DNA from 4 places in the Halomonas shantousis genome. Region 2 is predicted to be linked to each of the others. Evidence: predicted binding sites of a transcription regulator. Region 2 holds the regulator's gene; each other region holds the start of a gene.
The links. Region 2 encodes LexA, which represses DNA repair genes until DNA is damaged. Its sites were predicted from a motif close to TACTGTNTANNTANACAGTA; they were not measured.
Positions count from the first base shown of each region.

Region 1: ACYQ12_RS12515 (LexA family protein) is a predicted target of LexA. The motif match lies at 1,223-1,242, and genes of this name have one in related genera.
Region 3: ACYQ12_RS07795 (PA0069 family radical SAM protein) is a predicted target of LexA. The motif match lies at 1,910-1,929, and genes of this name have one in related genera.
Region 4: recA (recombinase RecA) is a predicted target of LexA. The motif match lies at 1,507-1,526, and genes of this name have one in related genera.

Region 1 covers NZ_BAAIER010000002.1:2,593,593-2,597,427, forward strand. Annotated here, with positions in the region: gene ACYQ12_RS12505 (CAP domain-containing protein) at 1-249, shown strand, start outside; gene ACYQ12_RS12510 (hypothetical protein) at 570-713, shown strand; gene ACYQ12_RS12515 (LexA family protein) at 1,258-1,698, shown strand; gene ACYQ12_RS12520 (Y-family DNA polymerase) at 1,695-2,963, shown strand; gene ACYQ12_RS12525 (hypothetical protein) at 3,103-3,345, shown strand; gene ACYQ12_RS12530 (hypothetical protein) at 3,441-3,716, shown strand.
Region 2 covers NZ_BAAIER010000002.1:2,373,078-2,376,912, forward strand. Annotated here, with positions in the region: gene ACYQ12_RS11380 (L,D-transpeptidase family protein) at 1-416, opposite strand, end outside; gene ACYQ12_RS11385 (TetR/AcrR family transcriptional regulator) at 420-1,079, opposite strand; gene lexA (transcriptional repressor LexA) at 1,290-1,934, shown strand; gene dinB (DNA polymerase IV) at 1,944-2,990, shown strand; gene ACYQ12_RS11400 (TMEM165/GDT1 family protein) at 3,062-3,637, opposite strand.
Region 3 covers NZ_BAAIER010000002.1:1,588,974-1,592,808, forward strand. Annotated here, with positions in the region: gene purU (formyltetrahydrofolate deformylase) at 1-131, shown strand, start outside; gene cobO (cob(I)yrinic acid a,c-diamide adenosyltransferase) at 154-753, opposite strand; gene ACYQ12_RS07795 (PA0069 family radical SAM protein) at 820-1,893, opposite strand; gene ACYQ12_RS07800 (TonB-dependent receptor domain-containing protein) at 2,011-3,825, opposite strand.
Region 4 covers NZ_BAAIER010000002.1:3,375,172-3,379,006, reverse strand. Annotated here, with positions in the region: gene mutS (DNA mismatch repair protein MutS) at 1-764, opposite strand, end outside; gene ACYQ12_RS15975 (CinA family protein) at 892-1,404, shown strand; gene recA (recombinase RecA) at 1,594-2,658, shown strand; gene ACYQ12_RS15965 (regulatory protein RecX) at 2,662-3,138, shown strand; gene alaS (alanine--tRNA ligase) at 3,384-3,835, shown strand, end outside.

The sequences.
Region 1 (3,835 bases), 220 kb from region 2:
GCCAGTCCCGAGGGCGTGCAGATCGGTGAGCGGGTGAAGAACCAAGGCTACGACTGGATGGCGGTGGGTGAGAACATTGCCGTCGGGCAGGACTCTGTCGCTGCCGTTGTCGATGGCTGGCTCGCGAGTCCGGGGCACTGCGCCAACATCATGAATGACACGTTCACCGAGATGGGCGTGGCAAAGGCCGAGAATGTCGGGAAGATGTACTCTCCCTACTGGACCCAGGTCTTCGCTCGGCCTCGCTAACAGCATGCAACCTGCTCTCGGGCCACACTATGGGTGGCGGTCGCTTCTGCATCGACTCGCTTGGCCGCTGCCAGGGAGTGATCTAACCTCGAAGAAAGGCCACTGCGTGGAGGAGAAAGGCAGGCAGAGGACACGATGTCTATGTAACCGAGAGGGAAACGGCATGTCGCGATCTCGACAATGAAGCCCCCGGCATGGCCGATCAGCACCCGGCAACCTAGACTGAGAGACCGAGACACCTGTTTTCGTATAGAGTCCACGTTGATTCTCTGCCGACTGTCCTAACGCTGAATGAGGACACCAGAGACAAGGAGGTAACGATGAAGCGCGCGATTGGGATGGCAGTAGCCAATTGGTTGAGAAAGCCCGAGAACCGGCAGAAAGCCAAGCGTACAGCGCAGAAACTGTGGAACAAGCGCCAGGGCCGTAAAGGTTCGTGGGATAACAATGGTCCACAACAGTAACGTTAAGATTACTTTGCCTATTGATTTTTATAGCATTTCAGCTTGACGAAGCGAAGCGAAACGCCTAGATTCGCATTTACGGTAAGCAGCGGCCAGGGACGGTTGCCAGTTCAAGGTTGTGCGCGGTCAGGATGACCGAAGCTTGGGAATGCAGGCGCTAGAGGCAGGAAGCCAGTGATGCCAAGGATCCCATAGGCTTATCGTGATGCAGTGTTTCTCCCCTGCAAGGCCCGGCCAGCAATGGCCGGGCCTTATTAATTTCCTCTCCAGGTTCTGCCTGAAAAAGTTCCGCCTGAAAAGTCGATCGGCTCTTCACCCTCCCCGCCAGGCCGGTTCACCCGCCTACTGACCGGCAACGTGGGCGGTATCGCCACATATGTTAAACAGCAACTGTCAAACAGCAACACGCCCAAGCCCCCGCCGCCTCGCCACATTCCGGCAGCGCCTGACACCGATCACGGCATTGCTGCCTTTGCATTAGCGTTTGCCTAAGGCTTCATTTCGCTGAATACTGTATATAAAAACAGCATAGCGAGAGAGTGCCATGCCACGGATATGTTTGCAGACTCCCACTACGGCGCCCCAGCCAATGGCGCTCCCCTTCCCGGAAGTCCTCGCTCGGGCTGGAGTCTCCGGCTTTCCATCACCTGCTCAGGACTATGAGGAGCGGACACTAGACCTCAACGAGCGTCTGGTAAAACGCCCCGCCTCGACCTTCTTCATGCAGGTCGCGGGAGACAGCATGACCGGCTTCGGCATGCACGAGGGTGATCTTCTCGTCGTCGACCGCTCCCTGACGCCCCGCCCCGGCCAGATTCTGGCGGCGCTCGTCGAGGGTGAAATCATCGTCAAGCGCTACGAGATCCTCGAGGGCCGACCTCACCTCTGCTCCGCTCATCCCCGCTATGCACCGATCCCTCTCGACCGCCACGACTGCCAGATCTGGGGTGTAGTCCGCTCGGTGATCCACGAGTATCCAGTATGATCGGCCTCATCGATTGCAATAATTTCTATGTCAGCTGCGAACGTGTCTTTCAGCCTCATTTCGAAGGCGTCCCTCTCGGCGTCATGTCCAACAACGACGGGTGCGTCATCGCCCGCTCGCAGGAACTCAAGGCGCTGGGGGTCGAGATCGGGACCCCCGCCTTCAAGATCCACCGACGCGGCGTGATCCTGCTCTCCTCGAATTATGAGCTTTACGGTGACATGTCAAGCCGCGTTCAGGCAGTGCTCGAGGCGCTCTCGGCGGGCATCGAGCCCTACTCCATCGACGAGGTCTTCGTTCGCCTCGACGGTTTTGAAGCCGCCGCGCTGGCCGCTCACTGTCACGCACTACGCCGCCAAGTACGGCAATCTACCGGCCTGCCGGTCTCGATCGGCGTCGCCCCAACCCGCACACTTGCCAAGCTTGCCAGTCGCGCCGCCAAGCAAGTCCCAGCCTACGGCGGCGTCTGTATTCTCGAGGCGGAAGGCCCCGTCACGCAGGGGCTGCTGCAGCATGTCGCCCCGGGCGATATATGGGGTATCGGCCGCCGCCTGGCCGAAAGTCTCTACCTGTTGGGCTTGCGTACGGCCTGGGATCTGCGCAACGCAGACCCTCGGCACCTGCGACGCCGTTTCAGCGTGACGCTCGAACGTACCCTTCTCGAACTGCGTGGCATTCCGGCACTGGAGCTGCACGATATCAACGACGCCAGGCAACGCATCGTGACTTCACGCAGTTTCGGCCAGCCCACCGGCGAGCTTGCCGATCTCCGGGAAGCCGTACGTGAGTACGGACAGCGAGGCGCCGAGAGACTCCGTCAGCAGGGGCGCCTGGCCCGCGCCGTCCTGGTTTTTCTCAGAACCAACCGCCACCGGCAGGATCTGCCGCAATACCTCCCCAGTCTGGCCGTCGAACTGGAGCGCCCCACCGACGACAGCCGACCGATCCTTGCCGCCGCCAGACACGCTCTCGAGCGTATCTATCGCCCGCATTTTTCGTACATGAAAGCCGGGGTGATGCTGCTCGATCTGATCGACACCCGTCGGCAACAACTGTCACTGCTCGACACGCCGCAGAGCGCCGGCGAGCGCAAACGTAGCGAAACGCTGATGGCAACCCTGGACGAGTTGAACCGGAGGATGGGGCGCGGCACGGTCAGGCTGGGCATGGCGTCGGATGATGCCGCCTGGCAGCTGCGCTGTGCCCAACGCACGCCCCGCTGGACGACGAGATGGGACGAGATTCCCCGCATCAGGATCCGCTAGCGCCCTGCGCTCCCCCTCCCTTCGATGGCGCTTTTCTGCGCTGATAGCAGCGATGCCACTACTATGCGGCTTTGTCGGGATGCCCGGTAGCAACTACAGTCTGGATAGCATTCAGGCAACACGACGAATCGGGAGCCGTATGATCACCAAGGAAGCTATCGACCTGGCCCGGAAAGCTCCCGGGCTGCATTCTCACCACCAGGCCGATACTGGCCCCGAAGCCACCGCCCTGCGCGCCATCGGCTCGGAAATCGCAAAGCTTGCCCAACTCAACGGGCAGATGGATGCAGAAGAAGCCATCGATCAGGCCGTTGCCCGTTACAGCGGTGTGGGGCTGGACCGCGACCTTGCCGAACAGGCCTACCGTTCCGCGGCCCGCTGAAGCACGCTGCGATCAAGCAGATGAGGCCGCTGCCTGTCTCGAACGGGGAATGTTCGCTACCTTGTGATAAGAATTCACTCACTCAGGAGCACGCCGTGACCACAGAAAGCGTCAGTCAGGACAGGATGGTCGAGCTATTGAAGGGCTGCACCGGAGGCGAGCGTGTCGTCGTCGACTACGACGGCGCGACCTACACCGGCCAGGTCGCCGGAACCTCAGGCGTCGGCATCATCTTCAAGGCATCGGACACCGCGGAAGCCCCCGAGACCCGCCGATCGCACCCTCCCGAGGACGTGCAGGGCGTCGAGATCCAGTTCAACTACGTCAGGGAGCTGGAAAGGGAAGGCGTGAGCTACGTTCCGATTCTCTAGTGCCGGGCCATGTAACGAGCCGCCCCTCCTTTAACCAGACATGCTCTTGACCAGACACTCCGTTGGCCAGATTGCGACACCGTCGTATCAGTCACGCCCCGACCAGGCGGGACGCCCCG
Region 2 (3,835 bases):
ATCGGCTCGCTGGGTGGCGTGCCATGCAGATAAATATAGCGTCGCTGGCTGTCATTCTCACCACCGCGATTCACGCTACGCTCCAGTCCGCAAAGCCACAGGATGCGCGTCAGTATCCAGTCGCGGTGAGGATTGGCCTGCGCCAACGACGCGCTGTAGATCTCGCCGGTAGGACGACGCCCGCGGAACACGCTGCCGACGGGCTGACCTGCACCAATGGCGGCCCGGACATAATGCCAGCCCAGCGGGGTCTGACCGCTGCCTTCACGCTGCCCTGCCCCCGCCGCCGCCGTCGAGATCGCATACCGGACCTGAGCTTCGCGCCCCTGCCACACGCAGAGTTGCTGCTGAGTCACATCGATTTCCAGCCAGACTCCCTGTTCGGGAGGCAACTGTCTCAGGCAGGGGGCTCGCATCGCTCACCCCGCCTGCTTGATTTCGGTAGTCGGCAAGGGAGCCGTCATACCCGCGACCACCACCGGACGCAGACGCCGGATCAGCTCGCGTACGCTGACATGCTCGCCAAAATCCTTCTCGGCGATATCGCGCAGCGCATCGAGACCGGAGAAGGTGAAAATCACCGATCCCAGCATGAAGTGCAGGCGCCAGAAACGTTCGCCATCCGGCAGGTCGGGCGTCGCACGTCGCACCAGCGCCGTGAAACGCGCAAAGACACTGCCGTAGTGCTCCTGGATATAGCGGCGCAGATGCCCTTGCGCCTGGGTATAGGCAAGCCCCAGCAGACGCATGAACACCTTCAGGCTGTTTCGCTCGGCAGGTACCTCGAGTACGCTGCGCGCCATGGTTTCCAGCAACACTTCAAGGGGAATCACACCATCGGGATGGCGGGCCTCGAGAGTGTCCAGGGCAGCATGAAAACGCTCGGTGAAGGGGTCGAGATAGCGAGCAAAGACCGCCTGAATCAACGATTTCTTCGAGCCAAAATGGTAGTTCACCGCAGCCAGATTCACCTTGGCCTTGCTGGTGATGTTGCGCAATGACGTTTCGGCAAACCCGCGCTCGGCAAAAAGCACTTCGGCAGTGTCCAGGATGCGCGTCACGGTATCGGTCTGAGCCATGGGGATGCCTCGCTTCCCAGCATAAACAGTTGTTTTAAACGCCCTTCGATTCTACGCGATCGGCGATTTTCCCTCAATGTCGCAATTAAACGCCCCCTGCTTGCCGCCGATACGCGACAGGAAGCAGTTGCAGCCGCGCAAATACTGGATACAATCCCATACTGTACGCTTGAACACTTCCAGCTCTCCACACAACTCCGCGGAGGTTGCATGTCCCGCCCGCTCACGCCGCGCCAGCAAAACGTCTATGACTTCATCGTCAAGACCATGAATGAATTCGGCTACCCCCCGACGCGGGCTGAAATCGCACGGGCACTGGGGTTTCGCTCTCCCAACGCCGCGGAAGAGCATCTGCGTGCGCTGGATCGCAAGGGCGTGATTCGCATGATTCCCGGCACTTCTCGAGGCATACGCCTGGCAGCGCCGGAAGCGGAGGCCCTCACTGCCGCCAATGATCAGGGGCTACCCATCATTGGCGAAGTCGCCGCCGGCAGCCCCATTCTCGCCGCCGCCCACATCGACCGCCACTGCCCGCTGCCTCCCGATTACTTCACGCCACGGGCCGACTACCTTCTGCGCGTGCGCGGCCTGTCGATGAAGGATGTCGGCATCTTCGATGGCGACTTGCTGGCGGTGCATCGCACCCAGCGCGTGCAGAACGGCCAGATCGTCGTGGCGCGCCTCGAGGACGATGTCACGGTCAAACGCTTCAAGCGCCAGGGACACCATGTCTGGCTAATCGCGGAAAATGCCGACTTTGCCCCCATCGAGATCGACTTGCGACACCAGCAGCTGGAAATCGAAGGCCTGGGCGTCGGCGTGATCCGTGGTGGAGACGGCAAGGGCCTGCACTGATCCGCAACGATGCGCAAGATCCTCCATGCCGATTGCGACTGCTTCTATGCCGCAGTGGAGATGCGCGATGATCCGGGCCTGCGCCATGTTCCACTGGCCATCGGAGGAAGTCCTGCGCAGCGCGGTGTGGTGGCGACATGCAACTACCCAGCCCGTGCTTTCGGCATCCATTCGGCGATGCCGACTGCCAGGGCGCTGCGTCTATGTCCCCACCTGACGCTTCTGCCCCCGGATTTCGGCAAGTACCGTAGCGTGTCCGCTCAGATCCAGGCCATCTTTCATGCTCTCACCCCCTGGGTCGAACCGCTTTCTCTGGACGAGGCCTACCTCGACGTTTCCGCCGTCACCGGCTGGCATGGCAGCGCCACCTGGATGGCGCACTGGTTGAAACAGGAAGTGCTTACCCAGACCGGCATCACCGTTTCCGTCGGCGTCGCTCCCAACAAGTTCCTGGCCAAGGTAGCCAGTGATTGGCAGAAACCCGATGGCCTGTTCGTGATCACGCCTGACAGAGTCGAGCAGTTCATCAATCAGCTCGAGGTGAAGCGACTCCATGGCGTAGGGCCCGCAACCGCTGCGAAACTGGAAAGCATGGAGATTCGCACGTGTGCGGATCTACGCCGCTGGACCCTGGAGGCCTTGAACGAGCGCTTTGGCAAGTTCGGCTACCGGCTGTTCGAACTGGCTCGCGGTATCGATGAGCGTCCCGTCAAGGTGGAGCGAGAGCGCAAGTCGGTCAGCGTGGAGACGACGTTCGCCCATGACCTTCCCGGCCTGGCTGCTTGCCGGGAGGCGCTGCATCCCCTTGTCGAGCGCTTGACAGAGCGACTGGCACGGCATGGAAACCCAGCGGCAAGCAAGCTGTTCGTCAAGGTTCGCTTTGACGATTTCACCAGCACGACGCTGGAATGCCGTGGCTTTGTTGTCGAGATGGAGGAGTTCCTGCCGCTGATGGAAAACGCCTGGCAACGCGGCAAGCGTCCCGTCAGGCTGCTCGGCGTCGGGGTAAGACTGGCGGCGCAAAGCGACACGCAGCAGTTGGGACTGTTCGATTAGGTTCTGCCGGGGCAGGCAAGCCGACCGTATTATATGACTAGCCGAGGCCGTCAGATGACTAGCCGAGATCGTCAGGAGACCAGCCATCCGGATTGGACGACGAGCGTCCACAGCCCGATGGCGATGAACATCATACTCGCGCCGAAGTGAATGCTCTTGAGCGGTAGTTTCTTGCAGAAACGATTGCCTGCCCAGAGGACGGGCGCATTGACCATCATCATGGCCAGGGTCGTTCCCACGGTTACCGCGAGCATGTCATGGAACCGTGCCCCTAGCAGCACTGTCGCCAGTTGCGTCTTGTCGCCGATCTCGGCCAGGGAAAACAGGACGAAGGACGTCAGGAAAACGCCGTGAAGGGCCGACCCGGCATCGAGGTCATCCTCGTCATCGGGACGCAACAGCCACAGCCCTATCGCCACGAAGGCAAACCCGACGACCAGCGTCAGGGTCGATTCGTCGATGACGTTGGCCAGCGAGGCACCCAACCAGGCCGAAACGCCGTGGTTGATCAGCGTAGCGCTCAGCATGCCCCAGAAGATGGGCCAGGGACGCATGAAACGAGCGGCAAGCAGCAAGACAAGCAGTTGCGTCTTGTCACCGATCTCGGCCAATCCGACGGCAAGTGCGGAAGTCAACAGGGCGTCCAACAACGGCTCCTCAGGGCTGACAATACCGCGACCAGAACATCAACCTGCCGCCAGCCCCGATGGCAGGGAGATGTCCTGGGTCTCGTCAGGCCTTTCGGCTGTTCACGCCATGGGCCGCGTAGCGAACCAAATATGTTGACGCAAACCTTTCATGGACGCCTGCCAGGAAGGAAATCGTGAATCTGGCAGATGGAAAGC
Region 3 (3,835 bases), 780 kb from region 2:
TCCATTACCCCGAAGACCTGGTGGCCAAGGGGCGTGACATCGAGTGTCTGACCCTGGCGCGGGCGGTGGGCTACCACATCGAGCGACGCGTGTTTCTGCATGCCAATCGTACCGTGGTATTTGCGAGCTGAAGCGCGCCCTGTCTGAGCCGGGTCAGTAATCGATGCCCCGACGCGCCTGCACGCCGGCATTGAAGGCATGTTTCACTTCCTGCATCTCGGTGACGGTATCGGCCATGGCGATCAGGTCGCGATGGGCGTTGCGCCCGGTGACGATCACCGTCTGTTCGGGCGGTCGGTTGGCGAGGGCGTGTCTGACGGTTTCGATGTCCAGATAGCCGAACTTGAGCATGTAGGTGATTTCGTCGAGCACCACCAGGTAGACGGCGGCGTCGGCCAGCAGCCGTGCCGCCTCTTGCCACACGCGCTGACACGCAGCGGTGTCGGCCTCGCGGTCCTGCGTGTCCCAGGTGAAACCGGTGGCCATGATCTGCACCTCGAGGTTGGGATCGTCGATCAGACGCTCGCGCTCGCCGCATTCCCAGAGTCCCTTGATGAACTGCACCACGCCGACCTGGTAGCCGTAGCCCAGGGCGCGGGTCACGGTACCCCAGGCGGCGGTGGTCTTGCCCTTGCCGTTGCCGGTGAAGACCAGCAGCAGGCCGCGCTGTTCCTGGGCGGCGGCGACCTTTTCGTCGACATGGGCCTTGAGTTTCTGCATCGATTGCTGGTGACGGCGGTCGCGGTCGGTCATCGGTCGCTCCTGAGGATGAAAGAACATGGGCGGTCCAAGCCTATGACAGGGCGAGGCCGACGTCATCTACACGAACAGGTCCCCCTGGCGGTGCGGAGGCCGAAAGGCGCTGCAGTCCAGCGCCATGTCGGCCCGCCGATGCAGTTCCAGGCGCCGCACCGCCTTGGCGAAACGTTGCGCGAGGAGTTCGGCGAACACCCCTTCGCCACGCATGCGCTGGCCAAAGCGGGGATCGTTGTCGTGCCCGTCCCGGCATTGGCGCATCAGGCTCATGACCTTGGCGGCCCGCTCGGGGTAATGCGCCTGCAGCCAATCCTCGAACAGCGGGGCGACCTCGTGGGGCAGGCGCAGCAGCACCCAGCCGGCCGTCTGGGCGCCATGGTCGCGGGCGGCGCCGAGCAGACCTTCCAGTTCGTGATCGTTCAGGCCGGGAATGAGCGGTGCCATCAGCGTGCCGACCGGGATACCGGCCGCGGCGAGTTCGCGCATCGTCTTCAGGCGGGCGCCGGCGGAGGCCGCACGCGGCTCCAATGTGCGCTTGAGCGTGTCGTCGAGACTGGTCAGGCTGATGAAGACCCGCACCAGGCGATGCCGGGCCATCTCGGCGAGCAGGTCGCGATCGCGCAGGATCAGAGCGCTCTTGGTGACGATGGTCACCGGATGACGACACTCAAGCAGGCACTCGAGAATCGCGCGGGTCGTCCGCCGCTCGGCTTCCAGGGGCTGATAGCAATCGGTGTTGCCGGACAGGTTGATCGGGCGACAGACGTAACCCGGCTTGCAGAACTCCTCGCGCAGGCGCTCGACCAGGCCGGTCCGGGCGATCAGGCGGGTCTCGAAGTCGAGCCCTGGCGACAGATCCCAGTAGGCGTGGCTGGGACGGGCATAGCAGTAGATGCAGCCATGCTCGCAGCCGCGGTAAGGGTTCACCGAACGGTCGAAGCCCAGATCCGGCGAGGTGTTCCAGGACAGGGCGCTGCGGGCGACTTCCTCGGTCACCTGCGTGGCCAGGCGGTCCGGCAGGGCTTCCTGCCACCAGCCGTCGTCGACGGCATCGCTGGCCGTCGGCGCGAAACGGTTGTGGGGGTCGAAGGTCGCGCCCCGGCCCTTGCGCGGCGTGGAGGGGTGACGAACGCTCATGAACCGGTTTCCTCGATACTGTATTTTTGAACAGTATAGAGGCGGTGTTTAGGCGATCGCAATGCAACAGGGCGCCCCGACGCGGGCGCCCTTTGGTGCAGGCCTGCCGGCCGAGGCTCAGAGACGCAGGGTAATGCCACCCTCGACGTAGCGATCCCGGGTGTTGTAGCCATTGACCAGCTGATAGTCCCGGTCGAAGAGGTTCTCGACCTCGGCGGAAAGCTCGATCTTCGGCGTGACCTGCCAGGCCGCACGCAGATCGACCACGCCGTAGCCGCCGACCGTGGTGTCACCGTACGGATACGCGATCTCGATGTCGCTGCGGTCGGAGGCGCTGCGCAGCGTGGCGCCGAAGCGCCAGTCGGCGAGATGGTAGTCGGCGGCCAGACGGCCGAAGGTGCGTGCCCGACGTGCCAGGCGCTCGCCGGTATCGCGATCTTCCGGATCCTGGTGGGTCAACGAAGCGGAGAGGAGCCAATGCGCCGAACGCCATCCTCCCGTCAGCTCGACGCCGCGAATGCGGGCTTCGCCAGTGTTGTAGGGAATGTAGGTGAGCGGGTCGTAGTCGATCAGCTCGTCGACGTGGGTATCGAATGCCGCCACTTCCAGATGCCAGCGATCCCGGCGCAGACGCCAGAACAGTTCGGCGGTGCGGGACTCCTCGGCGTCCAGGTCGGGATTGGCGCCATAAGGGCCGTACAGATCGAGGAAGCTCGGGGCATTGAAGGCGGTGCCGTAGCTGGCGCCGATCTCCTGACTGGCAGTGAGCGTATAGGCGTACGCCAGGCTGCCGGTGGTGTAGTCACCGAAGAATTCGTCGTCGTCATAGCGCAGGCCGGCGGATAGCGCGTGCCGGCCGTACTGGGCTTGCCAGTTGCCGAACATGCCCCAGTTGTCGCGGCTGTCCCGGGCGTAATCGTCAGGAGAGGTCAGCGACTCGTCGCGGTAGTCCACGCCCAGCGCCGCGCTGCCTGCCTCGGTACGGAACTGGTGAGTCACGCTGAACGCATTGCGGCGCGTCGAGGTTTCTCCGCTGGCCGCGCCCTCGACGAACTGCTCGCGCGATTCCCGTGACTGGGCGGCGGTCAGCACCATGTCCCAGTCACGCGAGAGATGCGTGTCGAGGGAGGCCGATGCCACCTGCTGCGTGCCTTCGCCGCGACAGTCGGCGCTGTAGGGATAGCCGCAATCGTCATAGTCGTAATCGGTCTTCGAGCGCATCAACGAGACGCGCAGGTCGGCGCGGTCGGCAAAGGCGTGTTCGACGGCGATCTTGCCGGTGGTCTGGTCGAAGCCGTCGTCGTCGCTGCCGTTGGCGCGAGCCGAAAAGCCGTTGGTGCTTTCATTGTCGATCAGTGCCGACAGGCGCGTGCCGCGCTCCACGGAGGAGAACCAGGCGCTCTGGCGGGAGCTGCCCTGCTGACCGGTGCGCAGGTCGAGCGTGGCCTGTTGGCCATCCTGTTCGGCGCGGCGGGTGAGAACATTGATGACCCCGCCGATGGCGTCGGCGCCGTAGGCGGCGGCTCGCGGGCCACGGACGATCTCGATGCGCTCGATGGCCGTGACCGGCAGGAACTCCCAGTTGATCGAGCCGTCGGTGGCCGAAGCGATCCTGACGCCGTCGACCAGCACCAGGGCATGATCGGAATTGGTGCCGCGCATGAACAGGCTGGTCTGGTTGCCGCGCGTGCCGCTACGGGCCAGCTCGATGCCTGCGCGTCCCTGCAGCAGCTCAACCACGGAGTCGGCCTGCAAGCGCTCGATCTCGTCGCGGTCGATGACGGTGGTGCTGGCGAGAACGTCGGCCTGAGATTGGGACAGGCGGTTGGCGGTGACCTGAAGATCGCTCAGGCGCTGGTCGGCGTGAACCGGCGTGGTGGTCGCCATGGCCATGGCCAGCCATAGCGTCGATTTTCGGTAGTGCATGAACATCAAGGTATCC
Region 4 (3,835 bases), 1.0 Mb from region 2:
GTGACGTGAGGCAGGCGCGAGCGCTGGGTGTCGCGGGCATAGTCGAGCAGCACGCCGGCCGCCGTGATGGCTCGCGACAGATGCGCGCAGCCGAAACCGCGCAGATCGGCGACGCCGAACTGGTCGCACAACAGCCGCTCGGCGGTTTCGCCGTCGAACAGCCAGTCACTCTGACGCTTGAGGCCGGCACGCTCGGCCAGCGCCGGCGGCAGGTCGAGACTCTCCGCCGCCAGCAGCTCCGCAGGGGAGAGGCGATGGATCTCGGCCAGCATGTCGGCATCACTGTCGACTTCCAGCACGCAGAAATGGCCGCTCGAGAGTTCCAGCCAGGCCAGGCCCCAGTGATCCTCGTGAGCATGCAGGGCGACCAGCAGGTTGTCGCGGCGTGCATCGAGCAGGGCCTCGTCGTGAAGGGTGCCCGGGGTCACGATGCGTACCACCTGACGTTCGACCGGGCCCTTGGCTGCGGCCGGGTCGCCCATCTGCTCACAGATCGCCACGGATTCGCCGGCCCTGACCAGTCGTGCCAGATAGCCTTCGGCGCTATGGTAGGGCACGCCGGCCATGGGAATCGGCTTGCCTGACGACTGCCCGCGGGCGGTCAGGGTGATGTCGAGTAACTGGGCGGCACGCTTGGCATCGTCGAAGAACAGCTCGTAGAAATCCCCCATGCGATAGAAAAGCAGCACATCGGGGTGTTCGCGCTTGATCTTGAGATACTGCGCCATCATCGGCGTATGCTGAGTCGCGGTGGCCTGTGCCATGCGGGTCCTTGTTGCTGGGGTCTGCAATCGGGATCAAATGGCACTATTCTACGCGCTCAGGTGTCCATCGTCAGGAGGCTGTCGACGCCGGATGCCAATTTCGCCTATCTGCCCCGTGGAGTTGCACATGCCTTCGATTCCTGATGCCCTGATGCGCCTCGACAGCGACGCTTTGAGTGAGCGGCTCGGGCGGGCTTGCCTGGCGCGTGGCGTGTCGGTCACGACTGCCGAGTCCTGCACCGGAGGCGGCGTCGCCAGCGCCATCACCGCCATTGCCGGCAGCTCGGGCTACTTCGAGACCGGTTACGTGACCTACTCCAACGGCGCCAAGGCGCGTCTGCTGGGCGTGAGCGAGTCGACCCTGGCCACGCATGGCGCCGTGAGTCGCGAGACGGTGGCGGCCATGGTGGCGGGTGCCTGCCGGGAGAGCGGTGCGGCGCTGGGCGTGGCGATCAGCGGCATTGCCGGGCCGGGTGGGGGCAGCGCCGAGAAGCCGGTGGGGACGGTGTGGTTTGCCTGGGGGGACGAGCGGTCGCAGGAGGCGCTCTGCCAGTGCCTTGCGGGAGATCGCCGAGCGGTACGCGAACAGGCGGTACGCGTGGCGCTGGCGGCTCTGGTGGCTCGCCTGGAGGCTGCGTGACACGGATGTCTACGCCACTTCAACGGCTTGGCGCTGGGTGTCGCGATTCAGGACGAATTGGCGCGCTTTTTCTATAGGCGGCACGGAATTTTTTCGTCATAATACTGTCTAGTCATACAGTGTTTTATGCAGTATCGAGACCGGCCGGTGCGCTGCGTCTCTCTTTTCACGTCCTAACAGGAGACGTTCATGGCACAGGACGACAACCGTTCCAAAGCTCTCAATGCGGCGCTGTCCCAGATCGAGCGCCAGTTCGGCAAGGGCACCGTCATGCGCCTGGGCGACACGCCGCGGGTCGTGATGCCTTCGGTATCCACCGGATCGCTGGGCCTGGATATCGCGCTGGGGATCGGTGGCTTGCCTTTCGGTCGCGTCGTCGAGATCTTCGGGCCGGAGTCCTCGGGCAAGACCACGCTGACCCTGTCGGTCATCGCCCAGGCCCAGAAGCAGGGCAAGACCTGCGCCTTCATCGATGCCGAGCATGCGCTGGATCCGAGCTACGCCGAGAAACTGGGCGTCAATCTCGACGATCTGCTGGTCTCGCAGCCGGACACCGGCGAGCAGGCGCTGGAGATTTGCGACATGCTGGTGCGCTCCGGCGGTGTCGACGTGATCATCATCGACTCGGTAGCGGCGCTCACCCCGCGTGCCGAAATCGAAGGCGAGATGGGCGATTCCCACGTCGGGCTGCAGGCGCGCCTGATGTCCCAGGCGTTGCGCAAGATTACCGGCAACATCAAGAATGCCAACTGCATGGTGGTGTTCATCAACCAGATCCGCATGAAGATCGGGGTGATGTTCGGCAACCCGGAAACCACCACCGGGGGCAACGCGCTGAAGTTCTATTCCAGCGTGCGCCTCGATATCCGACGTACCGGATCGGTCAAGCAGGGCGATGAAGTCACGGGCAACGAAACCCGTGTCAAGGTGGTCAAGAACAAGGTGGCGCCACCGTTCCGTCAGGCCGAGTTCCAGATTCTCTACGGCAAGGGCATCTACCATGCCGGCGAAGTGGTCGATCTTGGCGTGCAGTGCAAGCTGGTCGACAAGGCCGGTGCCTGGTACAGCTATCAGGGCAACAAGATCGGCCAGGGCAAGGCCAACGCCGCGCAGTTCCTCGAGGACAACCCGGCAATCATGGACGAGATCGAGACCCAGATCCGTGGTCAGCTGCTTTCCACGCCGACGCCCAAGGAGAAGGAAGAGCCCGAGGCGGCGGAAGTGGACGATCTCGGCGACGACACGTTGCTGTAAGCCATGCTTCGGTCTTCGACACCGAGCGAGTCCACGCCGGGCGAGTCCACGCCACGAGACGATGCGATCCGTCTGCTGGGTCGGCGCGAGTATTCTCGCGCCGAGCTGATGACCCGGTTGCGGGCTCGCGGTCACGAGAGCGTTGCCATCAACGAGGCGCTCGATGCGCTGGCCGAGCAGGGGTTGCAGTCGGATACCCGGTTTGCCGAGGTCTTCGTGCGCTCGCGTATCATGCGCGGCCAGGGTCCGGTCAAGATTCGTGCCGAGCTGGGGGCGCGCGGTATCGACTCCTCCCTGATTGCCATGTCTCTGGAAGCGGTGGAAGTCGATTGGCAACAATTGGCTTGCGAGACTCTGGCACGCCGCTTCGACGGCCCCGGCCAGGGGCCGCGTGAACGTGCCCGGCGAGAGCGTTTTCTCGCCGGGCGCGGTTTCGATTTTTCCCAGGTCCGTTACGCTCTTGGCCATGCCTGGTCATGAGCCCATCCGAAGCCTCGCAGTGAAGTGCGACACCTTGCGCCTGGTGCCGGGTTTCACCTGCTATCGCGCCCTTTCTGTGGCGTTTCGCGTCTCACCTCCTCTTTAGTCCCGCGCCGAACGCGTTATACTAATGCGCTTTGTGACGGCTCAGGGCGCACGTTTGCCGTCATTTGCCCGCGTTTCCGTCCACAAGCCGCAGGGAAGAGCTGCGTGCCCGCAGTGCCCAACATCGCCACGGATCTTCTATGAAAAGCGCAGATATCAGACAGGCCTTTCTAACCTTCTTCGAGGAGCAGGGGCACACCATCGTGCCGTCGAGCTCGCTGGTGCCGGGCAACGATCCGACGCTGCTGTTCACCAATGCCGGCATGGTGCCGTTCAAGGACGTCTTCCTCGGTCGCGATCCGCGCCCCTACGTGCGCGCCACCTCGGCGCAGCGCTGCGTGCGGGCCGGCGGCAAGCACAACGATCTGGACAACGTCGGCTATACCGCGCGCCACCATACCTTCTTCGAGATGCTGGGCAATTTCAGCTTCGGTGACTACTTCAAGCGCGATGCGATCCGCTTTGCCTGGACGTTCCTGACCGAGGTGCTGGGGCTGCCCAAGGAGAAGCTGTGGGTCACCGTGCATGTCAGTGACGATGAGGCGGAGAAGATCTGGATCGAGGAGATCGGCGCCGACCCGACACGCTTCTC